4 regions of the Streptosporangium sp. CA-115845 genome follow, and region 3 is predicted to be linked to each of the others. Evidence: riboswitches for the same ligand, from Rfam matches in the RefSeq annotation. Region 3 holds a riboswitch; each other region holds the start of a gene.

Region 1 (7,001 bases), 4.7 Mb from region 3:
GCGAGCTGACCGGCGACAGCGCGGGAATGCAGATCTCCCCCGACCAGGGGCGGTTCCTCACCATGATCGCCCAGATCGGCGGCGCCGGGAACGCGGTGGAGGTGGGCACCTTCACCGGCTACTCCTCCATCTGCCTCGCCCGCGGGCTCGCCCCCGGCGGCCGGCTCACCTGCTTCGACGTGAGCGAGGAGTGGACGGCGGTGGCCCGGAGATACTGGGAGAAGACGCGGGTCTCCGACCGCATCGAGCTGAGGATCGGCCCGGCGGCCGAGCGGCTGCGCGAGCTCCCCGACCATCCCGGGGTGGATCTGGCGTTCATCGACGCCGACAAGGTCAACTACCCCGTCTACTACGAGATCCTGATGTCGCGACTGGTCTCCGGCGGGGTGATCCTCGTCGACAACACGCTGTGGAGCGGCCACGTCGCCGACCCCGGCAGGGACGACGAGACGGTCAGGCACATCCGCGAGTTCAACGACATGGTCAGCGCCGACGGGCGGGTCACCTCGATCATGCTCCCCATCGCCGACGGCCTCACCATGATTCGAAAGCACTGACGAGAACTTTTCCGAATCCGGGACGGGCGCAAACCTTTTCGATTACTTTAAGTGATGTGCAGAACACGTTGCGCCCACCCGCACGGAGGGAAGGATGACCCTGTGGGACTACTCATGGAAAGATCGATCGCCTACCAGATCACCGATCAGAGCGAGCTCGAGCAACTCTACCTGGAGCTCGTCGAGCGGTTCGAGAAGCATCGAATCGAAATCATCAATGGCCGGATCGTGGTGAGGGAGATGCCCACGATCGCTCACGCCGACGTCGTTTACCAGCTCATGGCCCAGCTCATACCGTTCTCCATGGAGAAAGGATGGCGCGTCTACCCGGAAGCCAAGCTACTCCTTCAGGTGCAGGCGGACCGCTTCGAACCCGACCTCATCGTCGTTCCCCCGAACCCTCGCCTCTGGGATCCCAGCCATGTGTACGCGAACGCCACGCTGCTGGTCGCAGAGGTCGTCTCCCCGAGCAGCGTTCACGATGACCATGTGGTCAAGCCGCGGGCCTGCGCACTCGCGGGAGTCCCGCTCTACCTGGTGATCGACACCTTCGCGAACCGTTTCAGGCTGCTCAGCCGACCGGGCCCGGAGGGTTACGCCGACGAGATCACCGAGTCGATCGGCAAGCCTCTTGAGTTGCCCGCGCCGTGGAACCTCACGGTCGACACCGGCAAGCTGATCGAAGGATAGACCCGCTCACGGAGGAGGCCCTGCCAGGCGGAGACCCGGCCTCCTCCGGCTGCCACCGAGGTAACCGACCGTAGACGTGTTGGCCAGGTCTCCTCGCGCCCCTTGGCGGCACCTGTCGCCGCGCTGCCCCACTTCGCGCATGTGGGGCATCATCCCGGGTCAGATGCCGCGTAAGAGCCAACACCGTAGGTAACCGCCCCGGGTCAATCGGGGCCGCACGCGAAACGCGGGGCTAGCAGATCTTGTGGACCCAGTTGTGCGGGTCCGGGCGGGAACCGTACTGGATGCCCACGAGTTCCTCACGGATCCGCCCGGTGACCGGCCCCTGGGTGCCGTCGCCGATCGTCCAGGCGCGGTCGGCGCCCTTGACCGAGCCGACCGGGGTGACGACCGCGGCGGTGCCGCAGGCGAAGACCTCGGTGAGCTCGCCCGACTCGCAGCCCCGCTGCCACTCCTCGATCGACAGCCGCCCCTCCTCCGCCCGCAGGCCGAGGTCGCCGGCCAGGGCGAGGATCGAGTCGCGGGTGATGCCCGGCAGCAGCGTACCGGTGAGCGCCGGGGTCAGCAGGCGGTCGCCGTAGACGAAGAACAGGTTCATCCCGCCCATCTCCTCGACGTAGCGGTGCTCGCCCGCGTCCAGCCAGACCACCTGGTCACAGCCCTGCTCGACGGCCTGGCGCTGGGCCACGAAGGCCGCCGCGTAGTTGCCGCCGCACTTGGCGAAGCCGGTGCCGCCGGGGGCCGCGCGGGTGTACTCGGTGGAGAGCCAGACGCTGACCGCCCGCCCGCCGCCGAAGTAGGCCGCCGCCGGAGAGGCGATCACCATGTACTTGTAGGTCCTGGAGGGGTAGTTGACCCCGAGCGCAGGCTGCGTGGCGATCATGAAAGGGCGCAGGTAGAGGCTGTGTCCGGGCGTGGTCGGCACCCACTCGCGGTCGGTCTGGACGAGCAGTTCCAGCGACTCGACGAACGTCTCCTCGGGCAACTCGGGCATGGCCATCCGCAGCGCGGAGGTGTTGAAGCGGGCGGCGTTGGCCTCCGGGCGGAACGTCACGATCGCGCCGTTCTGCTGGCGGTACGCCTTCATGCCCTCGAAGAGCTCCTGCGCGTAGTGGAAGACCGCGGTCGCGGGGTCGAGGCTGAGCGGGCCGTACGGCATGAGCCGGGCGTCGCGCCAGCCCTCGCCCTCGGTGTAGTCGATCGAGATCATGTGATCGGTGAAGACCTGGCCGAACCCCGGAGCCACCATTACCTGCTCGCGCTCGGCCGCGGTGCGAGCGTGGTCGGAGAGCTGCACGTCGAAGCTGAGCTTCTGAGCGGTGGTCATGACGCGGATCCTTATCTTGATGTCTGGCTTACCCTCGGGTCCATTCTGCGTTGGACCGGGTAACGGGAAACTACTGCATCCATGCCGAAAACCGGCAGTGCGCGGGAAACAAAACGCGCCCGGCGGCTCGTAGGAGCCGCCAGGCGCGTCAGGATCGAGGGGGCGGCTTCCTCAGCCGGCTACTCGTGCGGTGATGTCGTCACCGATCTCCTGGGTGGTCCGGCCGGCCCAGCCGGCCAGCCGCTCAAGCAGGTCGTCGGCGACGGCCTGCTCGACCCGGGCCGCCTCGCCGGCCAGCCCCAGGTGGTCCAGGAGCATGGCGACCGACAGGATGGTGGCGGTCGGGTCGGCCTTGCCCTGGCCCGCGATGTCGGGGGCGCTGCCGTGGACCGGCTCGAACATGCTCGGCGCGGTGCGGTCGGGGTTGACGTTGCCGCTGGCCGCCAGGCCGATGCCACCGGCGATCGCCGCGCCGATGTCGGTGAGGATGTCACCGAAGAGGTTGTCGGTGACGATCACGTCGAAGCGCTCCGGCTGGCTGACGAAGAACATCGAGGCCGCGTCGACGTGGCAGTAGTCGGTCTGAACCTCGGGGTACTCCACGCTGACCCGGTCGAACGTACGGGCCCAGAGGTCACCGGCGTAGGTGAGCACGTTGGTCTTGTGGACCAGCGTCAGCTTCTTGCGGGGGCGGGTCACCGCCTTCTCGAAGGCGTAGCGCACCACACGCTCGACACCGTAGGCGGTGTTCAGCGACTCCTGGGTGGCGATCTCGTGCGGCGTGCCGCGGCGCATGGCGCCTCCGGCACCGGCGTAGGGGCCCTCGGTGCCCTCCCGGATGACGATCATGTCGATGTCCTCGGGGCGGGCCTTGCCCAGCGGCGTCTCGACGCCGGGGAAGAGCTTGACCGGGCGGAGGTTCACATAGTGGTCGAGCTGGAAGCGGAGCTTGAGCAGCAGGTCGCGCTCCAGGATGCCCGGGGGCACGCTGGGGTCGCCGACCGCGCCGAGCAGGATCGCGTCGTATCCGCGTAGCTCGTCGAGCAGCGGGTCGGGCAGGGTCTCGCCGGTCTCGCGGTAGCGCTTGGCCCCGAGGTCGTACGTGGTGGTCTCCACCTTGGTGCCGACCGCTTCGAGGACCTTCAGACCCTCGGTGACGACCTCGGCTCCGATCCCGTCCCCGGGGATGACCGCCAGGCGAATGTTACGCGAATCCATGCAGGCACCTTACCTGTCCGTCTCGGTGATCGAACACCGGTCTCACTCTTCGGACGTGTCCGCGCGTCCGCCCATGTGATCACTTTGTCCTTTTTTGCTCCCTATTGACCGTTTCGTGAGGTTTCGTTATCGTCCTCCCCATTCACATTGATGCCTAATCCGTACGGACCATCCCCTTACCGGCCCGTACGGAGCCGGGGAACCACTTTTTCCGGAATCCACCGGGCCCCCCGGGAACCTCGCTCCGCCCCGGAGCGCGCTCCCGGCCGCCATCACGGGATTCCTTGGGGCGAATCGGCGTGCTCTCGCGCCGTAGGGCGGCCTCCACGCCCGAGCCCGACAGCTCACCCGGCCGGCCTTATGGAAGGAATCATCCTGTCCGGCAAGATGTACTCCCGTGTCCTGTCCATCCTCGTCTCAGGCGCCGCGGTGTTCGCGGCCTCGGCCATGGCGCCGACGGCGGCACTGGCCGCCTCCCCTCTCCCCTCCCCCGAAGCTCCCCCGCTCGGCACCGTCAGGCTGAAGGCCGCACTGAAGAGCGCGACCCCCAGGCCCGCCTGGCAGAAGGCCGTGAAGTGGGCGATGTCCAAGCGCGGCACGCCCTACGTCTGGGGTGGCACCGGCAACGGCGGTTTCGACTGCTCAGGCCTGATGCTCCGCGCCTACGGCGCCGCCGGGATCAAGCTGCCCCGCGTCACCAACGACCAGTACGCCGCCTTCTCCAAGAAGATCGCCTGGAAGGACCTCAAGGCCGGTGACCTGGCCTTCTTCAGCGGCCTCGGCCATGTCGGCATGATCACCAGACCCGGTTACATGGTCCACGCCCCGCGGAGCGGCGACGTGGTCAAGGAGGAGAAGCTCAGCGCCTGGCGCCGGTCCTCCTTCGTCGGCGCGGTGCGCCCCGATCCGCAGGGGGTCAAGCTGACCGAGCAGATCGAGATCGCGACCGGCGGATGAGACACGCCGGCTGATCGGCCGCGGGAACCCCGCCGGCACCGGGAACGGGTTCAGCGGATGGGAGAACCACCGTTGTCCCGGCGGTCCAGGGCGGTCTGGAGCGCCTCGGCGGCCTCGTCCTTGACCTCTTCCGCGTGGTTCCAGGGATACATGTCGTACATGGCGAATCTCGTCTCGGTCGCATGCGAGCAGGGGCAGTGGTCGAGACTCCGATCAGGGCTCCGACCAGGCCTGGTGTCACGGGTCCGGATCACGGACCGGCGATCTGGGGCGTGGCGCCGGAGAATTGCCGGCCCACCCCTGTCAGGCCCCGTCGCGGCAGGCTTGGACCTGGCGCACTTCATCTCAGGCTACCTGGCGGCCGGAACGCCGTCTCGCCCGGCGTACACACTTCTCACATACCGAGACGAAAGGTGGCCGCCGCCCCACGGTGCGGGGCGGCGGCCACCTCGGTGGATCCTTTGCCTACCGGGCCTAGGAGGCTGGTGTTAAACGGCCGCTTAGCGATCATGGTGGAGCGTCACACCCACAGAGCGTCCGTTCCGGAGGCAGATTCGGCCTCCAAGTGGAGTGTGTGCTCCCGATCCTCACCGTTTTTGACGGCTTGGTGGAGGGACCAAGATTACTTCGCGCGAAAAACACCAGCCTCCTAGGCCCTGTCCCTTGGATCTTTTGCCCACTACGGCCAGGCGGCGCCTCGCCGCGTTGTCGTCGGTCACCGCAGCACGGCTGCGGCTCCCTCCTCCGCCTTGCGAGACACCGCCTGGCCGATCCTCGCCACGGCAAGATCCGCGGGACAGGGCCTAGTCGGCCAGGTCGACCGAGCGGCCGCTGTCGGCGCCGATCTCCGCGCCGATCTGGTCGATCACGTCGGCCGGGATGGCGGTGTCGACGGTGAGCGCGATGAGGGCCTTGCCGCCCTTGACGTCCCGGGCCACCTGCATCGAGGCGATGTTGATCGAGTGGTCGCCGAGGATGCGGCCGACCACGCCGACGACGCCGGGGCGGTCGGTGTAGGTGAAGAACGACAGGTGGTCGGTCGGCTCGATCTCCATCTGGTAGCCGTTGACCTCGACGATCTTCGTGACCTGCCGGGGACCCGACAGGGTGCCGGAGACCGAGACCGCGCGGCCGTCGGCGAGGACGCCGCGGACCGTCACGACGTTGCGCCAGTCGGGGCTCTCGGCGCTGGTGACCAGCTCGACCGAGACGCCACGGTCCTTGGCCAGCAGCGGGGCGTTGACGTAGGTGACGGAGTCCTCGACCACGTCCGTGAAGACCCCCTTGAGCGCGGCCAGCTCCAGCACGCGGACGTCGTGGGCGGCGATCTCGCCGCGCACCTCGACGTCCAGCTTGGTGGCGACCTCGCCCGCGAGAGCCGTGAACACCCGGCCGAGCTTCTCGGCCAGCGGCAGACCCGGCTTGACGTCCTCGGCGACGGCGCCGCCCTGGACGTTGACCGCGTCGGGCACGAACTCCCCGGCCAGGGCGAGCTTCACGCTACGCGCCACCTGGGTGCCGGCCTTCTCCTGGGCCTCGTGGGTGGAGGCGCCCAGGTGCGGGGTGACGACCACCTGGTCGAGCTCGAAGAGCGGGCTGTCGGTGACCGGCTCCTTCGGGAACACGTCGATGCCGGCCCCGGCGACGCGGCCCTCCTTGATCGCGGAGTAGAGGGCGTTCTCGTCGATGATGCCGCCGCGGGCGACGTTGACGAGGCGGACGTTCGGCTTGACCGCGTGCAGTTCCCGGTCGCCGATGAGGCCGATGGTCTCCTTGGACTTGGGCAGGTGCACCGTGATGAAGTCGGCCTCGCGCAGGGCCTCCTCCAGCGTGACCAGGCGGACGCCCATCTGCGCGGCGCGGGCCGGCTGCAGGTAGGGGTCGTAGGCGATCAGCTCGACGCCGAACGGCTGGAGGCGCTGCGCGACCAGCTGGCCGATCTTGCCGAGACCGAGGATGGCGACGACCTTCTCGTCGAGCTCCACGCCGGTGTACTTCGAGCGCTTCCACTCGCCGCCCTTGAGCGCGGAGTGCGCCTGGGCGACGTTGCGGGCGGAGGCGAGGATCAGCGCGACGGTGTGCTCGGCGGCGCTGGTGATGTTGGAGGTCGGCGCGTTGACGACCATGACGCCTGCCTTGGTGGCGGCCTCCACGTCGACGTTGTCCAGACCGACACCGGCGCGGGCGACGACGCGGAGCTTGGGCGCGTGGGCGATCGCCTCGGCGTCGACCTGCGTGGCGCTGCGCACGAT
Region 2 (7,001 bases), 3.3 Mb from region 3:
CACTCAGGTCAATCTCATAGCTGGTGCCGTCAATCGCGAAGGCGACAGTCTCATTGGCCTCGCCCCCATCGAGGTCGTCGATGAGAATCTCCTGGATCTGCTTGGCCATCTACACAATCCTTTCGCGGAGTATTGTTTCATTCGCAAGCTAAACATATACCCGCGATCGAAGAGCGGCAATTCCAGGAGCCCGGCGATTCTCACAGCCGACCGAGACACTCTCTGTCGGTGCTCCGGCGGATCAGCTGTTCTGCGACTCGGCCGGGTCGGACTGTTTTGGCCGGCGACCGGCGGCTTCACTCCGAAGTAGCTTGACGACTCCGAAGATGAAGGCTCCGCCGACGACCGCCGGAGGTATCAACGCGGACAATACGTCGTACATTCGTCCTCGCTCCGTACCGCTAGGTGGCTTTCTGGAGACCATGAAAATTTGGCGACGACTCCCGAGCCATGCGGGTGTCCGCCCGATCAGTCTGGAACCGCCCACAGATGACCATAGCGCCACCGGACGGCGACGCGTGTCAGCAGGGGCGACCGTGCCCGTCACTCTCCAGCCTAATGCTTCTCTCCAGCCGCCTTACCGGTTGCAGTCGTAAAGCCGCAGGGAAAAACCGACAGGACGATCAGGTGATCATCGTCGCCTTCGAAAATACCAATGCCCGCCCGCTCTCCGGCCGCTGCGCCACCGACCTTGGAGGGGCGAAGCTCCTGGTGGGAGAGCCTTCCCGCCGGGATGAACAACGCCTTGTCACGGAACCGGAGATCACCGCGGGCGGTTCATCGCGAGAATGTCCACCGTCGGCAGAACACCCGGGCGGAGAGCGGCTCGCTTCATCACCCGGGCGGCAGCCGATGCGACGCAAGCCTACGGAACAAGACGGATCTTCAACGCTTTCTTGCCAAGAGTACGACCCACTCCGGCGTGGAGTACATAGTCGTAGACCGTATAACCACCAAAGACGATGGGCTCACGGGACAACCCAGGCAACACCACACACCCATGATCCAACTCCGCGAGAAGACCCCTGAACGCGCGACGGAAGGTGAAGGAGAGAAACCCGCGGGCCGTCACCGGGGATGCGGGAGGCGGGCCGGTCCCGCCATTCGACGACTGGTGTGCGAACCTTCGACGAGGGCAGATCCGGCATTGGCGGCTCATAGCGGCTTGCGGGCTCTCCTGAGCCCCTTGTCCGGTCTCAAACGCGAATATTCCGCCGGGCACGCCGGGGCTCGAGCATAAGTCCCCCCGCGTCGCCCATGGCGCGGCAAATGATTTTTACGCTTCCGTGGCTTCCGCGGCCGAGACGGTTACCCACCCCTAACGGTCCCCGTTTTTCTGGTCCGGACGCGAAATCGGGGCCGGCGGTTCAACCGCCGGCCCCGATTTACCCGGAACTACTTGATCTTGACGACGACCGTCCCGGCCACCTTGTCGTGCAGCGCCTGCTGCAGGGGCTTGTCCCACAGCAGCCACAGCACGTTCACGAGGCTGAAGATGTTGACGATCCAGCCGAGGAGGGGGATCCAGCTCAGGAACTGCGGGCCGAAGAACACACCGCCGCGCTTGAGCGCGACGTCGGAGCTGAGCCCGCCCGGCGGCAGGGTACTGCCGATGGGCACGATCTTGATGCCCATGACCATCTTGCCGACGGTCTGCCCACCCCTACTGATCATGAAGAACTCGTAGGCGAAGTAGATCGCCGCACTGACCAGTGCGATGAGAAGGCTCGCGAGGAAGACACCGCTCCCATCGGTGCCGGCGCCCGTCGCGAGGTTGAAACTGGGAGCCGTCACCAGGAGACCGGTCAGCACCGCGCTGATGATCACCGCCGGGATCGCCAGGATGATCGCGTCGACGATCCGCGCCACCAGGCGCTGCCACCACTCGGCGAGCGGGGCGGGAGCGCCGGGGGGACCGCCGTAAGGCTGGCTGTACCCCTGCTGCCCGTACTGCTGCTGCCCATAGCCGGGCTGCTGGCCGTACCCCGGCTGCTGGCCGTAGTCGGGCTGCTGGCCGTACCCCGGCTGCTGGCCGTAGTCGGGCTGCTGCCCGTACTGCTGCTGGCCGTAACCCGGCTGGGCCGGCTGCTGCTGACCGTACCCCGGCTGCTGGCCGTAGCCCGGCTGCTGCTGACCGTACTGCTGCTGGCCGTAACCCGGCTGGGCCGGCTGCTGCTGCCCGTAGCCGGGCTGCTGGCCGTAGCCCGACTGCTCGTGGGACGACTGCTGCTGCCCGTAGCCGGGCTGCTGACCGTACGCGCCGGTCCCACCCTGCTGGCCATAGCCCTGCTGCTGGCCGTACGCGTCCGTCCCGCCCTGCTGACCGTACGACTGCTGCTGCCCGTACCCCTGCTGCCCGTACTGCTGCTGCCCGTAGCCCTGCTGACCATAGCCGGGCTGGGCCACCCCCGGGCCGGTGTTCGACTGCGATCCCTCCGACCGATATCCCATGATCGTCACATCGGGGTCGAGTTCGCCAGGGGCTCGGCCCTGGTTGTGCTGTCCGTAATCCGGCTGTCCCGAAGGTGTGCGACTGCGCTCGGGATCATCCTGCGGATACGGCGGCTGTCCGTTGCTCACCGCGTCACCTCACTTAGACTGCGCATGTGGCAAATGTCAGACGCACATGCTTGCTGCTGCACAAGGTATCGACATAGGAATCAACAGTCACCTTTCCAGTCAGTCATCTCTAAAGTCATCAGAGTCGGGCTCGTGTGTCAGGTGCAGCAGCATCCGGGTGTTTCCCAAGGTATTGGGCTTGACGTGCTCCAGATCGAGGAACTCCGCGACGCCCTCGTCGTAGGAGGCGAGAAGTTCGGCGTAGACCTCCGGGGCGACGGGTGTGCCCTGGATCTCCTGAAATCCGTGCCGGGCGAAGAAGTCGACCTCGAAGGTCAGGCAGAAGACCCTGCGCAGGCCCAGTTCGGCAGCCGTGCGGATGAGCACCGAGACGATCCGATGGCCGATTCCCATTCCCCTGCGGGTCGGATCGACGGCAACGGTCCGAATTTCGGCAAGGTCCTCCCAGAGAACATGAAGCGCCCCGCAGCCGAGGATTATCCCCTCCGCGTCAGTCGCGACCCAGAACTCCTGAATGTCCTCGTACAGGGTGACGGTGGCCTTCTCCAGCAGGCGCGGGCCGGCTCCACCGTAGGTGTCGACGAGCCGCCTGATGACGCGGACGTCCGGGGTGCGGGCACGGCGGACCGTGACCGCCGGGGTGGCGCCGGGAGCGGGTGACCCCCGCTCCTCTTCCTCGGATCCGGTTCGCCGCTCCCCCTCTTTCCCGGGGTTCGCGAACGGCACGGGAGAATGCTCCGCAAGCTGCTCCATGACCGATCAGCGTACGTCCTCTCCGGCCTTCAATTACGGCTCATCCTTAACTCTCACCCCGAGGGCATCACATGACCCTTGGTAGTTGCATTACCACGCTGGGCGCACGGCGCCTCTAATGTGTCGCAGCTCATCTTTGGCACGGTCCCGGACCTGGGAAGACCCGCGCCGCGCCCGCCGCGAGGAAGGCAAAGGCAGCGTAATGGCCATGTTGATCATATTGGCATGTGATCTTTCCGTGACATTTCAGTTGCGAAACCTCTACCGAGTTCGCAGTTCTGGTTGAGCAGGAACCACGAGTGCACTAATCTCCGTGCTCGATGTCAGAGACGTAAAAGCCTGACCCGCCGAATCTCCCGACCAGGGGAACCGGGGACCCACCACGTCCTTCGGGGTGAATCCGAGTGCCACCGGCGCACCCGGTAGGGCTGCCTCCGGCCCGAACCCGTCAGCTAACCCGGTAGGCGGCCGAGGAGAGGAGCCCGTTGGTGAAGCGCATGCGCGACCGCGCAGGAGAGCACGCGGGCGGCGACGCCCGCTGTCGAGAACGCGCGCCGCGGAGGCGGAGTCGCCGGATGGCGGTCATCGGCCTGGCGTTCGCCATCATGACCCTCGGCGTCCCCCTGGGCTCGGCCACGGCGGATCCCGAGCCCAGCCTCCAGCAGCTGGCCAAGCAGGCCGAGAAGCTGCACGAGGAGATCGGCACGCTCGCCGAGCAGTACAACGGCGAGCGGGTCAGGCTCAAGCAGGCCCAGCGAGCCGCGGAAAGCGCCAAGAAGATCCTCGCGACGAGCGAGTCGGAGCTCGCGATCCGGCGCACCAAGGCCACCCTCCTCGCGCAGAGCAACTACATGTCCGGCGGCCTGAACTCCGGGCTCGCCTTCACCCAGGCGACCGACCCCGACACCTTCCTCGACCAGGCCACCACCAACTACGCCCTCCAGCAGCAGCAGAGCGAGGAGGTCGCCCAGGTCGGCCGGGCGATCGAGGCCGCCGAGCGAGCGCAGGCCGGCGCCAAGGCGAGGACCTCAGAGGTCAAGGCGCTCCTGGGGGAGCTCGAGGGCAGGCGCAGCAAGATCGAGCGACTGGTCACGCGGGTCGAGAGCGACCTGTTCAGCGAGGTGCGCACCAGGGCCGTCAGCAACAGGGGCGCCCGGGTGAAGACCGACGTGCCCATCGTGGGCAGCGGCAGGGCGGCGGAGGCGGCCCGCTGGGCGCTCACCCAGCAGCTCAAGCCGTACGTCTGGGGCGCCGAGGGCCCCAACTCCTTCGACTGCTCCGGGCTGGTCATGTGGGCCTACCAGAAGGTCGGCATCAGCCTGCCGCACTACACCGGCAACCAGTGGACCGCGGGCACCCACATCTCCAGAAACGACCTGCGCCCAGGCGACCTGGTCTTCTTCTACAGCGACCTGCACCACGTCGGGATCTACATCGGCGCGGGCCTGATGGTCCACGCACCCCGGACGGGTGACGTCGTCCACATCGCCACGATCGACAACCGGCCCTTCGCCGGCGGGGTGCGGATCGCCGCCTGAGCGGCTGAGCCGGACCGGTCACGGCGCGAGCCGCCCGGCCCTTGGCCGGGCGGCGAATCCTGCCGTGCCGAGGGCCGGTCAGACGGCGCCCCTCGGACTTGCGCCCCTCGGACTTGTGCCCCGACGGTGCCCCGCAGGTGCGGTGACCGACGGCAACGCGGTGAGGCGCCGTCTGACCGCGGTGGGCAGAACAGCCAAGGGGCAGGGCCTAGATCAGGCGGCGGCGGGCCGCCCAGGCCACGGCCTCGATCGCCGTGGCGACACCGATGCGGTCACAGATGCCTCTGAGCCTGCGCCTGACGGTCCGGCCGCTGATATCGAGGCGGCGGCCCACCCTGTCGACGGTGACGCCCTTGGCGAGTTCAGCCAGCAGCACGAGGTCGTCGTCGCTGAGACCGATATCACTCATGCCCAGGGGGCTGTCGCCATGGCGAGAATCCACTTCTGGATATGCCATCAAGAGTCACTCCCCCCACTCTGGAAACCGGGCGCGAGACGCCGGAAATGAATACCGTCCGCCAGGAACGGTAAACGCCTTGTTCAAAGGTCGTCAAGTTCTACTCTTCATAGCGCGCGCCCACTATTGACATACTAGGTGCTACGTGAAGTACTCATGATATGTCAGTGCCTTTGGGGTTAAGTCACGACCGTGCCCCCGCACGAGCCCGCAGGTGCCCCCCTGGCTGCGACAACAGAAGTCCTGGCAGAACAAGGTTTTGCCGGAACCGCCGCGGCGGCACGCACCCGCGGGGCCGCATCCTCGACGGAAGCGAGCCGCCCACTTTTCCCCGGGAAAATCGATCTCTTCCTGGCGCTCTTCGACGGCCACGCCGTCTGGCGCCTTGACGGCGCCTCGCGGAAAACTCTGAAATGGGAAGCCCGCAAGAGCGCCTTTGCGGCATTAGCGAAGTATCGGGTGCCGACCACAGACGTCAGGCGATATTGGACATGCTTAAAAGGGAGTTTCTGCGCTATGCAGAAAGCCGTCCGAAATTGCACGGGGGAGCGTGAGCACGGACCCCGCGGTTTCCGGCCCATGGGGGATTCGCCCCGTCCGCCCAGGCATCGTCCACGTGCCGTGCTCGCGCCCACGCGCGCCGGCACGGAGCCGTGCGGGACGGTGAAGAGGTGCTCGCGAGGTGGTGAGGGCGCCACCCGGTACCGCCGACCGGGATTCGAAGGTGCGCGCCGAGCCCGACCGGCCCGCCCCGGGGATGCCGCCCGGGGCCGTCATCCGGGCTTCGATCCCGGCGGACACCGCCTGGCGGAAACGATCGCCGCCGGACCGCGGGGACCTCGTCCCATGCGGTCCGGCGGCGCTGCCCTCAGACTCAGCCGGTCGGCTTGACCAGCGGGAACAGGATGGTCTCGCGGATGTTCTTACCGGTGAAGGCCATGATGAGGCGGTCGATGCCGAGCCCCATGCCACCGGTGGGCGGCATCGCATATTCCAGTGCGGTGAGGAAGTCCTCGTCAAGCTGCATGGCCTCGGCGTCCCCGCCCGCGGCGAGCAGGGACTGCTCGGTGAGGCGGCGGCGCTGCTCGACCGGGTCGACCAGCTCCGAGTAGGCGGTGCCGAGCTCGGTGCCGAACCCGATCAGGTCCCACTTCTCGGTGAGGAGCGGGTTGTCACGGTGCTGGCGGGTCAGCGGGGAGGTCTCCACCGGATAGTCCATGACGAACGTGGGCTGGATGAGCGTGTGCTCGACGAGCGCCTCGAAGATCTCCTGGACGAGCTTGCCCTGGCCCCACTTGGCATCCCAGTGGATCTCCCGAGCGTCCGCGAGCTTGCGTACGTACTCCAGGGGCGTCGCGGTGGTGATCTCCTCGCCCAGTGCCTCCGAGACCGACCCGTAGAGGGTGATCCGCGGCCACTTCGCCAGGCCGAGGTCGATCTCCTGCCCCTGGTGGACGACCACGGAGTGGCCGAGGGCCGCCACGACCGCCTTCTGGATCATCCGCTGGGTCAGGTCGGCCATGTCGTTGTAGTCGAGATACGTGCCGTAGGCCTCGAGCATCGTGAACTCGGGGTTGTGCGTGGAGTCCGCGCCCTCGTTGCGGAAGTTGCGGTTGATCTCGAAGACCTTCTCGATACCGCCGACCACGAGCCGCTTGAGGTAGAGCTCGATC
Region 3 (7,001 bases):
AGCACCTGGACAACCCGCGCCACCTGGCCGCGTCCGCCGACCGCCTCGCGGCCGCGCAACAAGACCTCGCCCGCACCCAGCGCGGCTCCAAGCGCCGCCGCAAGGCCGTCGCCCGCGTCGCCGCCCTGCACGCCAAGGTCCGCCGCCGGCGTCTCGACGGTGCTCACAAGGCCGCCCTGCACCTGGTTCGCGATTACGACGTCATCGCCCACGAGGACCTGCGGATCACGAACATGACCCGCTCGGCGTCCGGCACCGTGGAGGCTCCCGGCCGCAACGTCGCCGCCAAGTCCGGCCTCAATCGCAGCATTCTGGACGCGGGTTGGGGGGTGTTCCTGCGTATCCTCGCGGACAAGGCTGAAAGTGCCGGTCGAGAGCTGATCGCGGTGAACCCCGCCAATACTTCCCGCACCTGTGCCCGCTGTGGGCACTGTGCGAAGGAGAACCGCCTCAGCCAAGCCGGGTTCCGCTGTCAGCGGTGTGCTCATGTGGCGCATGCCGATGTGAACGCGGCGATCAACATTCTGAGGGCAGGGCTTGCCCTTCGTGAGGCTGCGCAAGCGGCCTAGCGAGAAGCCGCTCCCTTCAGGGAGCGGAGGAGTCACAAAGAGTTCACGGCCGGGTCGGCTGCCGTCCGCCTTACGGTCAGGTCGGGGTCAGGGTGCGGTAGCCGTACCCTTGACGTGAAGACCGATCCGAGTAGGGGCCGTGATGAGTTCAGCCGGAGAGGGCCTGTCTCGTCCGTTACCCGAGCAGGTTCGCTTGCACGTCGTGGAACTGGCGTCCCAGATCCTCGGCTCGATGCCCGCCGCCTCGGTGCCGCCGCCGCTGAAGGGGATCGCCAAATTCGATCCCCGCAAGCGCGCCAGGCTGGGTGGCGCGCCCATCGCCGCGCAACTGGAGACCGACAAGAAGTTTCGCGAGCTGGTCGCGGAGACGCTGACCGCGGGCTGGCCGGAGCTGGTCGCGAGTCTCGCCGAGGGCGCGGTCCCGCCGGCCGCCGAGCCCGTCATGGTGGCCGCCGCCGCCTACCTGACCCGCCCGCCCGGCTGGGCGGCCATGGTGGAGGCGGCCCGCGAGGACCTGGAGCGGTCGGTCGCCGTCGCCGAGGGCTCCGCGCAGGAGCAGACGCTCTCCCGGCTGCGTGAGCAGTTGGCCGGCCAGAAGAGCGCGGCCAAGGAGGAGTCCGAACGGCTGCGCGAGCAGCTCAAGGCCTCACGCTCGGAGGTCTCCGACCTGCGCCGCAGGCTGCACGAGGCCCGGGAGCGGGCCAAGGCGGCCGAGGCGCGTGCCGCCGACGCCTGGGAGGCGGCGGAGGAGGCGAAGGCCGCCGCGGTCTCGGCGGGGAGCAGCGTGGAGAGCGAGCTGCGCCGTCTGCGCGAGCGGCTGGCCGACGCCGAGCGTCAGCTGGAGTCGACGCGCAGGGCGGCCCGTGAGGGCCGCAGCGTGGAGGACACCAAGGTCCGCATGCTGCTCGACGCCCTGCAGGACGCCGCCGCGGGGCTCCGCAGGGAGCTCGCCCTGCCCTCCGGCATCCACCGTCCCGCCGACTCGGTGGCCTCGGTGGCGCCGGGCAGGCAGGGGGTCCAGGCGGTTCCCGCGCGGGCGCTCGCCGACGACGACCCCGCCCTGCTCGACCAGCTGCTCGCGCTGCCGCAGATCCACCTGATCGTCGACGGCTACAACGTGACCAAGACCGGTTACGGTACGTTCACCCTCGCCGACCAGCGCAATCGCCTCCTCACCGGCCTCGGCGCGCTCTACGCGCAGACCCGCACCGAGCTGACCTGTGTTTTCGACGGCGCCGAGTTGAACGGGCCGGTCCCGGTCTCGGCACCCAGGGGGGTGCGGGTGATGTTCAGCGCCCCCGGGCAGATCGCCGACGACCTGATCCGCCAGCTGGTCCGCGCCGAGCCCACGGGACGCGCGGTCGCGGTGGTCTCCTCGGATCGGGAGGTGGCCGAGTCGGTCCGCAGGATGGGCGCCCGGCCGGTCCCCTCGCTGCTTCTTCTCAGACGTCTGGGGCGGGCGTGAACCTTTCCCGGTGATGGCGCATCGAACTACCGGAAGGTATTTCGATCTCCCCAGGGGCACTCGATGAAGAAGATCATAACGCTCGCCGTCGTCGTTCTGGCCATCGGGGCGACCGTTGCCACACCCGCCGCCGCGGCTGCGGTGGCCGGCATTCCCAAGGGCTTCCTGCTGTACGAGAAGGACGCCGCGAAGAAGGACAACGACCCCGAGACCAACTGGACGGTCAGCAACTCGGCGAAGGCCCGGCTGGCCGTCGACCCGTGTGACAAGGCCGCGCCGGCCGCGACCGGCAGGACGGCCGCGCGGACGGTGACCTTCACCGGCGTCCCGGATTTCCTGAAGGTCGAACAGGTGATCCTGTACCGCTCGAAGGCCGCCGCCGCCGGAGCCGTGGCCCGGCTGCGCTCCGCCCTGACCACCTGTGGTTCCAACACCAACGCGGGCTCCACCTACCGTTACGTCTCCTCGCGCCTGACCGGGCTCGGAGACGAGGCGCTGAGGATCTCCGGGCAGGTCTACTACGGCGGGAAGGCCGGCGTGGGCGGTGAGCGCGGCGTGCTGGTCAGGAAGGGCAACGCGGTCCTGGTCTACCTCTGGGGCGGCGAGTACTCCAAGCCGGCGAAGAGCGACTGGACCAGGCAGCTGAGCGACGCCAGGAAGATGACCGCGAAGATCTGCGATATCGCCGCCTGCTGACGCTCCCCCGGGAGACCGGGACTGCTACCTGCAGCTATAGGGCTGAACACAGGAAAAGGTGATCTAAACCTTACTTGTTCTGTACTATTCGCCGCAGGTCTGTGCAGTCTGGAGGCGTTGACGTGACCGTGGCGGGTATGCCGGTTGGACTCATGCGGATACCGGTGGCGGCCGGGCTCGCCCTCGCGCTGCTGATGGTGCCGGTGAGCGGGGCCTCCGCGGAGCCGAAGCCGACACTCGCCCAGGCCAAGAAGAAACTGGAGAAGCTCAACGAGCAGGCCGACCAGATCGTCGAGAAGTACAACCAGGCCTCGGAGAAGTGGAAGCGGGCCAGGAAGAAGTACGCGACGCTGAACGGCGAGCTCGCCCGGCAGAGCGAGCAGGTCGCCGGGCTGCGCAAGGAGCTCGTCGCGATGGCGGTCAGCACCTACCAGTTCGGCGCGGTCAACAGCTGGGAAGGCATGATCTACCAGGCCGACCCCGGCGCGCTGCTGAGCGGCCTGGCCTCGGTCGACCAGATGTCGGCTTCCCGGGCCCAGTCGCTGAGCGCCTTCGACGAGGCCACCAAGGCGCTGCGGCTCAACAGGAATCTGGCCAAGGGCGCGCTGAGCGAGGCCGACGAGACGCGCGACGAACTGGCCAGGGAGAAGGCCAAGGCCGACAAGATGGTCAGGGCTCAGACGAAGCTCCTGCGCGAACTCAACGTTTTCAAGACGGGCAACCCCGAGAGCACCGGGATCCAGTACAGCGGCCCCGCCTCGGGCAACGCCCGCGCCGCCCTGCAGTTCGCCTTCGCGCAGGTCGGCAAGCCCTACCAGTACGGCGGCACGGGGCCCGGCGGCTGGGACTGCTCGGGCCTCCTCCAGGCCGCCTGGCGCAGGGGGGGAGTCAGCCTCCCCCGTACCACCTGGGAGCAGTGGAGCTGGGGCACCAGCCGCAAGGTCTCGCTGAACGACCTCCAGCCGGGCGACCTCATCTTCAGTGAGGGCCTGGGCCACGTCAGCATGTACGCGGGCAATGGCCAGATCGTGCACGCCCCGCAGACCGGCGACGTCGTCAAGGTCGTCCCGCTCTCGGCCTACGGCCGTCGCCTCGTCGGAGCCGTCCGCCCCTGAGGAGCGGAGGCCCGCCCTCCGGTGGTAAAACCTGGTGCGCCGTCGGCGACGGCGCTGATCCGTGCTCCGCGGCGGGAGAGGGCACCCTCGCGGCTTCAACCATGAATTACGGCAAATGTGATGAACATTACAGAAATTGCGATTTGTCGGGTGTGATTCCGAGGGTGTGACGAGGATCATATCTTAATAGCATAAATGGCCATTAAGCAGGGGTAACGGGAAGATCACGAAGGCTTATTGATCTTCTTGTTTGGCGAATGCTTTGCCGAAGGTTGGAGATCGGGGTAACTTCTGGCCTCGCGACGTGCAAGCCATGCCGTCGCGGTGAATGTCGGTCTTCGGGCCGGTGTCCCTATAGAAATCCAGCCGGCCGCCGTTCCCCTGCCGGGGACGGACCTCATCACGGCGGCCCGCCGAATCCATGCAGCCAGGAGGCATGGAACCGGGGACCCAAAAGGCCCGATACAGCGTGGCCGGGGGTGAATCAGCGCATTTGCGCCGTAGGGCATCTTCCAAGCCCGAACCCGTCAGCTAACCCGGTAGGCATCAGTGGAAGCACCAAGGAGAAATCCTGTCTACCACCCCGTGTAACACCCGTCTGTCGCGCCTTTTCCGCCTTTCCCTCGGCGGCATCGCCCTCACCCTGACCGCCTCAGCCGGAGCGGTCACCCTGGGGTCGACGGCGGCGAGGGCGACGACGGACAGTACCCCTGAGATCCTGGTCAACACCGCGGCCGGAGTCTCCGAGCAGGCCGAGGGCACGAAGAGAACCGTGCACAAGGCCAAGGCCGATACCAAGGTCAAGACCAGGATGAGCAGGGCGGCCCTGCAGAAGGTCCGGGCTCGCAAGGCCGTCTCGGCGGCCAGGCGGCAGGTCGGCGATCCGTACCGGTGGGGTGCCTCCGGTCCCGGCGCGTTCGACTGCTCGGGGCTCGTCAAATACGCCTGGCGCAAGGCGGGCGTGTCCATCCCCCGGATCACGCACAGCCAGTTCCGGGCGATCAGGAAGAAGGTCTCGTGGAGCCACCTGCGCCCCGGTGACCTGATGTTCTTCAGTGGAAAGGGCCACGTCGGCATGTACGTCGGCAAGGGCAGGATGGTCCACTCGCCGAGCAGCGGCAAGACGGTCCGGATCGTGAAGCTGGAGGGGTACTACAGGTCCTCCTTCGCCGGAGCGGTCCGGCCCGGAGCCTGAGCCCGGGCAGGGACGCCGGCCCCGTTCCTCACATGTGCGGGGACGGGGCCGCTCCGTTTCCGGCGGAGGCCGCGAGCGCGTGGCCGGCGGCCCGGGCCGGTGCGGATCCACGCTTCCGGCAAGGAACGTCACGATGCCGGTCGAGTAGCATCGACTCGTTATGTCCGTCCCGAAGGGGCGCCGCACCGTGCTCGCCGGGATGCTGGCGCTGATGAGCGTGGGCCCGTCGGCCGGGACGGGACCTCTCCTGGCCGGAGCCGGGCCGCTCCCGCGCACTCCCCGAGAGCTCCCCGACCACCCCCTGCCGCACGACCCTCGCCGCGACGCCGGAGAACTCCCCGCCGGCCTTCGCGACCTGTGGCCCGGTGCCGCCGTCGTCGTCCGGGGCGAGCACTCCCTCGTGATCGGCCACCACGTCGCGCCCGCCGTCCTGCGGGACCTGGCCGCCGGGGCCGACCGGGCCCGCCGCGCGGTCGCGGCGATCTGGGGGCCGGTCCGAGCGGTGATCCTGTTCCCCGCCACCGATGCCGAGGCCGCGGCACTCGCCGGAGCGGAGAGCACCCGGGGCCTGGCCGCGATGGCGGCCGCGGACCGGGTGATCGTCCTGCCCTCGGGCTACGCGAGGCTCAGCACGACCGGCAGGGACGTGGTGATCACGCACGAGCTCGTGCACGTGGCCACCGGCGCGACCCGTGGCGGCCGGGTGCCGATGTGGCTGTCGGAGGGCTTCGCCGACTACGTGGGCTACCGCGATGCCGGGATCCCGGTGCGGACGGCCGCCGCCGAGCTGGTCGCCGAGGTACGCGCCGGAGTCCTGCCCGCCCGTCTCCCCGGTCCCGCCGACTTCGCCCCCGGCGCCCCGCGGCTCGCGCAGGCGTACGAGGAGGCCTGGCTCGCCTGCCGGTTCATCGCGGAGCGCTTCGGCGAGAAGGCCCTGGTGAGGCTCTACGGTGGCGATGTCACCGGCACGCTCGGCCTGTCGCCCGCCCAACTCACCGTGGCGTGGCGTGACTACCTCGGAAAGGAACTCGCCTGACATCCTTGTGTCCTTTCCCGGTCCAGGCCTCACCTGGCGGATCTCGCCGCGGCGAGGAGCGGTCGGCGGGTGCCTCGCAAGGCACGGGAGGGAGCCGCGGCGTGCCGCGGTGACCGGTGACGACTCGGCGAGGCGCCGTCCGGCCGACCGCGGCAGGCAGAAGATCCAAAGGACGGGGCCCAGGGTTCGGGCTCCACGCTGGAGGTGTTTGATGACGCTGAGCACGACGGACGCGCCCTCGGGGGTGCGGCCGGCGGGGTGGGCGCTGGCCGCGCTGGGGGTGGTCACGCTGGCGGTCGTGGCGTTCACCACGCCCTGGCAGGAGCTGCCCGAGGGGGCCCCGGCGGTCGTCCCCGATCCGGCCCGCGACTTCACGGCCGAGCAGATCGCCAGGTCCGAGGCGTTCGACAAGCTGGTCAGCGTACCGGGTTACCTCTCCCTGGGCCTGACGCTGGTGGTGGCGGGGGTGCTGGTGGGCACCCCGCTGGGCGCGCGGCTCGTCGGCCGGCTGCGGGGGCCGTGGTGGTTGCGGGCGCTGCTCGGCGTGCTGGCGCTGTCGGTGGCCGTCGCGATGCTGCGCTGGCCGCTGGGGATGTGGTCGGAGACCTACCTGCGCGACTTCGGGCTGTCCACCCAGACCTGGCCGGCCTGGACCGCCGACCGGATCAAGAGCATCGGTGTCGGCACCGCGCTGACCGCGATCATGGTTCTGGCGGTGGTCGCGCTGGCGCGGCGCTACCGGCGCTGGTGGATCCCGGCGGCGGCCGGCGCGTTCGCGCTGACCGTGGCGGCCTCCTTCGCCTATCCGGTGCTCATTGAGCCGATCTTCAATGACTTCAGGCCGATGGAGGCCGGACAACTCCGCGACGACCTGCTCGCCATGGCCGCCAGGGACGGTGTGCCGGTGGAGGACGTGCTCGTCGCC
Region 4 (7,001 bases), 4.8 Mb from region 3:
CCGTGGTCACCGGGCGGACCGACGCCGCCGGTGAGCCGCTCGACTCGGCGCTCATCACCCAGCACCTGCAGTTCTCGCTGCCCTACCGGGCGGTCATGTCCGGAACGGTCCGCCCCGAGACGCTCAACCGGCTGCTCGACGCCCTGGCCGTGCTGCTGGTACGGCTGCACCTCAGCGGCTTCTACTGGGGCGACTGCTCACTGTCGAACGTCCTGTTCCGCCGGGACGCGGGCTCCTTCGCCGCCTACCTCGTCGACGCCGAGACCGGTGAGCTGCATCCCATGATCAGTGAGGGCCAGCGGCTGTACGACATCGAGGTGGCGCACACCAACATCTTCGGCGAGATGCTCGACCTGGAGGCGGGCGGGTTGCTGCACTCCTCCATCGACCCCGAACAGGTCGCCGACTCCATCTGCGAGCGCTACCACCGCCTCTGGGGCGAGCTCACCTCCGACGACATCATCGAGGAGGTCGACTGGCACATGATCGACCAGCGGATCCGCCGGCTGAACTCGCTGGGCTTCGACGTCGCCGAGATGATGATCCGCCGCAAGGCGGGCACCGGGCGGCTGATCGTCCGCCCCAAGGTGGTGGACGCCGGGCACCACCAGCGCAGGCTGCTGCGGCTCACCGGCCTGGACGTGGAGGAGAACCAGGCCAGGCGGCTCCTCAACGACCTCGACTGCTTCCGTGTGTCGTACGGCCTGCGCCACGAGGACGAGGCGATCGTGGCCCACCGCTGGCTGGCCGAGGTCTTCCAGCCCACGGTGGAGGCCGTCCCGCAGAATCTGCGCGGCAAGCTGGAGCCCGCCCAGTTCTTCCACGAGGTGCTCGACCACCGCTGGTTCCTGTCGGAGAAGGCCGGGAACGACGTCGGCCTGCCCGCCGCGGCGAATTCCTACGTGAAGAACATTCTTGTTTTCAAGCCGGACGAAAAGGCGATTATCACCGACCAACCAACGGGTTGATTTCCACCCGGGGTGTATATCTTCCTACTCGGTTGGTGAATCCTACGCTTTTTCCTATCAAGGCCCTGGCTGGAAAGGACGAATCCCGAGGGCTTTCCCTACGCTGACCGGGCGACGCCTGAAGTCGCCGGCAAGGGAGAGCACGTGCTCGGAATCGAAGACTGCCTCACTGAGGTAATGGCCATCCCCGGTGCCCTGGACGCGATCCTCATCGATCAGACCAGCGGGACGGTCGTGGCGACCGGCGGCGCGAGCCGCCACGGTGACGTGGAGCGATCGGCCGCGGGACTGAGCGAGACCCTGCGCGCGACGCTGGACGGACTCGCCGTCACCGCACCGGGCGGCACCGTCCGGATCGACGACATGATCATAACCACGGACGGCGGCCACCATTTGCTGCGGCCGTTGGAAACGCTTTTCGACGGCCCACTGGTCATTTATGTCAGGCTCGACCTGGAACGGTCGAACCTGGCACTGGCCCGCCACCGCCTCCAGGCCCTTTCCGGCCGCCTGATATCGACGTGAAGCCGTGCCGAGCGTCGAGATCATCCTCAGTGGGCTCGCCAGTGATCGCGCCACCGGCTCGCTCCGCCTCGGCAAGGCGGGCGCCATCTATCTCACCGACGGCCGCGTGACCTACGCCGAGAGCGCGGCGGCCCCCCGGCTGGAGGACCTGCTGGCGGCCTGCCGCGGGATCTCCACCCACGCCGTACGACAGGCCAGGCAGTCCGCGACCGAGGATCTGCGGGGCGGCGAGCCGCCGTTCGCCGCCCCGCAGATCCTCGGAGGCGACCGGCTCCTCGCCCAGGGTCTGCTCACCAGGGGCGAGCTGGAGTTCTGCGTGCTGAGCACGGTGCTCGACGCCGGCTACTTCCTGCTGGAGTCGACCGGGCACCGGCCCAGGTTCCGACGGGGAGAGCGGCACTGGCTCGGACCGCACTGGTACTTCGACGCGGCCGGTCTGCTCCGGGAGTGCAAGCGGAGGAAGGCGCAGTTGGAACAGACCTGGCCGTCCGCGGAGCTGGACACGCTCCCGGTCGTCCCGCGCAGGCGCATCGCCGCCCAGCGGGTGGTGCTGAGCTCGCTGCAGTGGGAGGTGCTGGTCGGCGCCGACTCCACGGCGACCCCGGCCGACCTGGCACGCAAGCTGGGCCGCCCGGCGTACTCGGTGCTGCTCGCCGTACGGCAGCTCGCCTCCCGTGGGCTGCTGCGCGTCCCGGAACCCGCCGCGCAGGACCCGCTGCCGAGACGGACGAGGGGTGCCACGGAGATCCCGGCAGCCGGAACGGGCTCCCTGGCGACGCCTGCGTCGCTCCCCGGAGCCACCGGGGACCCGACCGACGTCAACCTGCTCATCCGGCTCAGGAACGCATTGGAGGCACTGACTTGAGCCTGGTTCGATGCCGCCGATAAGGCTGCGGACGCTGAAGCTGATCGGAAGGAGGGTGCCGGTGGAACTGCGTGAGGAGATACGCCAGGAGATGGCGCTGCTGCGAGAGCGCATCCCCGACGTGGACGGGAGCATCGTGTGCAGCGTCGACGGCCTGACCCTGGCCAGCGATCTGGGCCGCGACACCGCCGCCGAGCAGACCGGCGCGCTCTCCTCCGCGCTCCTGGCCCTCAGCCGCCGGATGACGGGCATGGCCGGCAAGGGCACCTTCGAGGAGACGCTGATCTCCGGCACCAACGGCTACGCGGCCTGCTACGCCGCCGGACCCAAGATCGTCCTCACAGTCCTGGCACGCCCGGGGACCAACCTCGGGCTGCTCCGGCTGGAGGGTCGCAAGACGGCGGCCAGACTGGCCGCCATCACCTCGCGCATATCGATAACCCAGTGATCGGAGACAGAAATGGGCAACATGGACATCTCTCTCAAGGAGATGATGGCGATCGACGGCGCCGTCGGCGCGGTCATCGTCGACTACAACAGCGGGATGGCGCTGGGCGCGCTCGGCGGTTCCAAGGATCTCGACCTCCAGGTGGCGGCCGCGGGTAACACCGAGGTCGTCAAGGCCAAGATGCGGACCATGGAGTCGCTCGGCCTCAAGGACGGCATCGAGGACATCCTCATCACGCTCGGCACGCAGTACCACGTGATCCGCCCGCTCTCCGGCCGGAGCGGCAAAGGCCTGTTCATCTACATGGCCCTCGACCGGAACCGGGCCAACCTCGCGCTCGCGCGGCACATCCTGCGCGGCATCGAGGAGCGGCTCGAGGTCTGATACTGCCGCGGCCCGTGCCCTTTCAGAAAGGGCACGGGCCGCGGCAGGAGCTCATCGATCGCGCCGGTGCGGGGTGGCCGGAGATCGCGCCGGGCCTCAGCTCTCCTCAGCGACCGCCCTGCGACGGAGACGGCCGGTGACCAGGTAGGTGGCACCACCCGCGGCGAGCACTCCCGCCAGGGCCAGGGTGGCGGCCGTGGTGGCGGAGGGAGCGGCCGAGGTCGCGGCCGCCACCGGGGCGTTGGCGCCCAGGTCCCGGACACCCTGCTCGGCCGCCTTGGTGTCGGCGCCGGACAGGGCGACCGGCTTGGCGGCGATGATCGCCCCGGGCGCGATGAGGGGTTCGGACATGATCTTGGGCTTGGCGAACGTCTGGATCGCCTGCTGGGTCTTCACAGCCTTCTTGGACTGCTCGGCCTTGACCAGGACCGTCTGCGGAGGCTTCGCCGGGTTCGCGTCCCGGTAACGCCAGGCACCGGTGGAGAACGCCACGGGGTGGTTCTTCTTGCCCACGCCGTCACCCCACTTGGTGACCACGTACTTGACGTTGATGTGGCCCATGCCGCCGTTGCCGTCCACACCGAGCGTGGCGGAGTTGAACCGGCCACCGGTCAGATCGGCGAAGGTCTTGGCGTCAAGGTCGATCATGACGCCCACGTTGGAGGGCACGCCGGGACCGCGGTCACCGACGAAGAACTTGGCCTTCTTGCCCTTGTAGACGACGTAGCCCTCGGTGAACAGGGGCCAGCTCGGGCTGGCGATCATGCCCTTCTGCATCGGCTTGCCACTGGCCGGCAGACCGGTGTCACCGGCCCGGCCCGAGGAGTCGTCCCAGAAGTAGGAGGCCCTGGTCGAGCCCTGGAGGAGCACGACCTCGTTGGCGGCCACCTCGGTGTCCGCGCCGGGGGAGGCGGCGGGGGCGGCGGGGGCGGCGATGGGGGCGGCGATGGCGGGGGAGGCGGGCAGCGCGGAGGCGACGCCGCCGGAGACGAGCACGCTCGCACCGACGAGGGCGGCGGTGGTGAGACGGTTCTTGTACAGGAGGTTCTTGGGCAGGCTGTTCTTGGGCAGGTCAAAGGGGAGACGCATGAAAAAGTGGCTCTTTCACGAGGGAACGGGACAGCCAGCTGCGACACACGGCAAGGGGTGCACTGGCGGGGACGCGCTCTTCGGAAAAGCGGCGTGGCGAGATCAGCGGATCGCTACGCGGAGCACAGTCCAGGTGCCGCGCTCAGGCGCGGCGACGGAGATATGAGGAAAGTTCAGGTGGTCGGCACGGGCAGGGCGGGCACCGACGCGGTGACGCGGTGATCCATGAGGGGGATCTCCTCTCCAGCTCGTCTACCGGGTTAGCTGACGGGTTCGGGCGATGGAGTTGCCCTACCGCCGCACGTTCGCGGCGGATTCACCCCGGGAAAGTGGTTCCCCGGCTCCCTGGACCCTGCGGGCCCGGCGGGATTCGACGTCGGCCGGCCGCTCCCTCTTGTGAAGGGCAGGTCGCCAACCGATATCCGTGGACACTACCCACCGAAATCGGACAAAGCAAAGCAAATGCCATGAAAACCCCAGAAGATCTACCTACTACCCCAAAGAAAGTCCCATCGGGAACCCCGCCAGGCCAACAGCCGCCCTACCAGCGAGAACATCTTCCCGATCTCGGACTTCGCCCCCCGGAAGCCCGCACCCGAGGCCCATCCACATTCGCGAGAAGCCCACGCGCACGGGGAGTCCACGCCCTGCGACCTCTGCCCCCGAAGCCTCCCCGCACCCACGGATCCGCCCCTCCGCACTCCCCGCCCCCCAGCCTCCGGCTCCGGCTCCGGCTCCGGCTCCGGCTCCGGCTCCGGCTCCGACGGCGGGCACTCCCGGGAATCCGCGCCGGGCGAACTCAGTCCCACCAGAACGACCAGGCGTTCCTGCCCTTGATCTGCTCGGCGTAGTCGATGAGGTTCCCCGCGCCCTGGATGATGCTGTCGGGGCAGAACGTCCAGTGCTCCGCGGCGACGTGCAGGGCGTGCTCCGAGGTCGTCGGGGGCGCGGCGACGCTGAGGTCGAGGGTGTTGAACCCCATCCCGACCAGCCGCACCCCGAACCTGTCCTCCCAGCTCCGTACCACCGCCGCGAGCGGGACCATCCACTCGTTGTGGTTCAGGGCGCCCTGCCAGCCCATGACGGCGAGGGCGTCGGCCCCGCGCTCGACCGCGACCAGTCCGAGCGGGGTCCTGCGCTCGGCCACCAGGCCGGCGTACCAGTCGGCGACCACGCCGGGATCGGCGGCGAGCCTTCCCGCCGGGGCCGGACCTGGACATTCGACCCCGAAGGGGTCGAGGATTTCGAGCTGGTCGATGTGCGCCTTGGCGATCCAGTCCGACCAGACCTCGGCCATGAACGCGGCGGCGTGGTAGTTGTCGATCTCGACGGCGGTGTCCGGGGCGATCTGACCGGCCGACCAGGGCTGCATCGAGTCCTCCAGCAGCACCGGCCACAGGCCGGAGTGCCCGTGCTGCGCCCGCAGCCGTGCCCAGTACTCACCTGAGACGGCCACCTCGCTGAGCCAGAACGCCGGACGGCGACGGAAGGAGAGCTGAGCGTAACCGGGGTCGGGCCACACCACGTCACCCGGTGGCAGGTCCACCGAGAGCCTCCGGCCCTCACTCCCGCTGCTCCCGTCGGCCCCGTCAGCGAACAACTGGCCCAGAACTGGCGGAAGCCTCCCACCCTCGCAATCGCTCATTCCTACCGATCCGATCCTGACCACGGACCAATTTTGGCCTGTCAACCATCCCAAGGGACAGTTCTGCCCTGGTCCAGGCAAAAATTATCGGTACAGAGGAGAACGGAGCCTGGCGGGTGTCAGTCCTTCACCGCCCCGCCCAGCCCGGCCACCAGCCTGCGCTGGACGGCCACGAAGAAGATCAGCACAGGAACGGTCATCAGCGTCGAGGCCGCCATGATGCCGCCCCAGTCGTTCTCGTCGGGCTTGAAGAAGACCAGCAGGGCCGAGGGCAGCGTCTGGTTGTCCCTGGCCGAGATGATGAAGGTCCTGGCGAAGATGAAGTCGTTCCAGGCGGTGATGAACGAGAAGACGCTCGTGGCGACCAGTCCCGGCGCGACGAGGGGAAAGAGGATCCGCCACAGGATCACCGGCCGGCTCGCGCCGTCGATCATCGCGGCCTCCTCCAGCGTCTCGGGCACCGCGGCCACGAACCCCCTCATCATCCAGACGGCGAACGGCAGCGAGAACGCCAGGTGGACCAGGACGAGCGAGCCCAGGGTGTTGAGGCCCACGCCGGGCACCACCCCGCCGAGGTCGCGGACGAGGAAGAACAGCGGGATGGTGAGCGCCTCCACCGGCACCATCTGCGCCACCAGGAACATGATCAGCACGGTGGTACGGAACCGGAAGCGGAACCGGGTCACCGCGACCGCGGCGAGAAAGGCCACCAGCGCGGACAGGACGACGACGGTCAGGGCGACACCCAGGCTGTTGAGAAGGTAGCGGCCGAAGTTCTCGCCGCCGAGCACCCGCCGGAAGTGCTCGAAGGTGGGTGCCAGGGTCCACGGGCGCACCTGGAGTGACTGGATCTCCCCGGCGGGCTTGAGCGCGGAGAGCACCATCCAGTAGATCGGGAAGAAGGTGACGAACGCGGTGACCAGCGCCACGGCGTTGGCGACCAGGCGGGACCTGCTCACAGCTTCTCCCCCGTACGGTAGAGGGCACGGATGTAGAAGAGGGTGACCGTGAGCAGGATCAGGGTCATGACGACGCCGATCGCCGCGCCAAGCCCGTACTCCGACGAGCCGAAGGCCG

What was found. Region 3 has a riboswitch for cyclic di-AMP ahead of ACQP0P_RS15745 (C40 family peptidase). Riboswitches for the same ligand answer to the same signal wherever they lie in the genome.
Region 1: linked by a shared signal. The riboswitch ahead of ACQP0P_RS39730 (C40 family peptidase) and the one ahead of ACQP0P_RS15745 (C40 family peptidase) in region 3 are both predicted to bind cyclic di-AMP.
Region 2: linked by a shared signal. The riboswitch ahead of ACQP0P_RS46330 (NlpC/P60 family protein) and the one ahead of ACQP0P_RS15745 (C40 family peptidase) in region 3 are both predicted to bind cyclic di-AMP.
Region 4: linked by a shared signal. The riboswitch ahead of ACQP0P_RS37525 (hypothetical protein) and the one ahead of ACQP0P_RS15745 (C40 family peptidase) in region 3 are both predicted to bind cyclic di-AMP.

What each region holds. Positions count from the first base shown of each region.
Region 1 is NZ_CP191988.1:8,310,256-8,317,256, forward strand. Features, by position in the region: gene ACQP0P_RS39710 (O-methyltransferase) at 1-557, shown strand, start outside; gene ACQP0P_RS39715 (Uma2 family endonuclease) at 672-1,247, shown strand; gene ACQP0P_RS39720 (branched-chain amino acid aminotransferase) at 1,480-2,574, opposite strand; gene ACQP0P_RS39725 (3-isopropylmalate dehydrogenase) at 2,746-3,792, opposite strand; cyclic di-AMP (ydaO/yuaA leader) riboswitch at 3,934-4,165, shown strand; gene ACQP0P_RS39730 (C40 family peptidase) at 4,153-4,749, shown strand; gene serA (phosphoglycerate dehydrogenase) at 5,553-7,001, opposite strand, start outside.
Region 2 is NZ_CP191988.1:9,747,890-9,754,890, forward strand. Features, by position in the region: gene ACQP0P_RS46315 (histone-like nucleoid-structuring protein Lsr2) at 1-109, opposite strand, end outside; gene ACQP0P_RS46320 (RDD family protein) at 1,396-2,580, opposite strand; gene ACQP0P_RS46325 (amino-acid N-acetyltransferase) at 2,680-3,333, opposite strand; cyclic di-AMP (ydaO/yuaA leader) riboswitch at 3,669-3,816, shown strand; gene ACQP0P_RS46330 (NlpC/P60 family protein) at 3,909-4,871, shown strand; gene ACQP0P_RS46335 (LuxR C-terminal-related transcriptional regulator) at 5,080-5,280, opposite strand; gene lysX (bifunctional lysylphosphatidylglycerol synthetase/lysine--tRNA ligase LysX) at 6,203-7,001, opposite strand, start outside.
Region 3 is NZ_CP191988.1:2,976,955-2,983,955, forward strand. Features, by position in the region: gene ACQP0P_RS15725 (RNA-guided endonuclease InsQ/TnpB family protein) at 1-569, shown strand, start outside; gene ACQP0P_RS15730 (NYN domain-containing protein) at 772-2,034, shown strand; gene ACQP0P_RS15735 (hypothetical protein) at 2,098-2,730, shown strand; gene ACQP0P_RS15740 (NlpC/P60 family protein) at 2,868-3,845, shown strand; cyclic di-AMP (ydaO/yuaA leader) riboswitch at 4,247-4,406, shown strand; gene ACQP0P_RS15745 (C40 family peptidase) at 4,618-5,040, shown strand; gene ACQP0P_RS15750 (hypothetical protein) at 5,201-6,076, shown strand; gene ACQP0P_RS15755 (M48 family metallopeptidase) at 6,288-7,001, shown strand, end outside.
Region 4 is NZ_CP191988.1:7,812,588-7,819,588, forward strand. Features, by position in the region: gene ACQP0P_RS37500 (DUF4032 domain-containing protein) at 1-968, shown strand, start outside; gene ACQP0P_RS37505 (hypothetical protein) at 1,113-1,493, shown strand; gene ACQP0P_RS37510 (hypothetical protein) at 1,498-2,358, shown strand; gene ACQP0P_RS37515 (roadblock/LC7 domain-containing protein) at 2,420-2,806, shown strand; gene ACQP0P_RS37520 (hypothetical protein) at 2,819-3,190, shown strand; gene ACQP0P_RS37525 (hypothetical protein) at 3,287-4,279, opposite strand; cyclic di-AMP (ydaO/yuaA leader) riboswitch at 4,514-4,655, opposite strand; gene ACQP0P_RS37530 (DUF4253 domain-containing protein) at 5,079-5,825, opposite strand; gene ACQP0P_RS37535 (carbohydrate ABC transporter permease) at 6,044-6,883, opposite strand; gene ACQP0P_RS37540 (carbohydrate ABC transporter permease) at 6,880-7,001, opposite strand, start outside.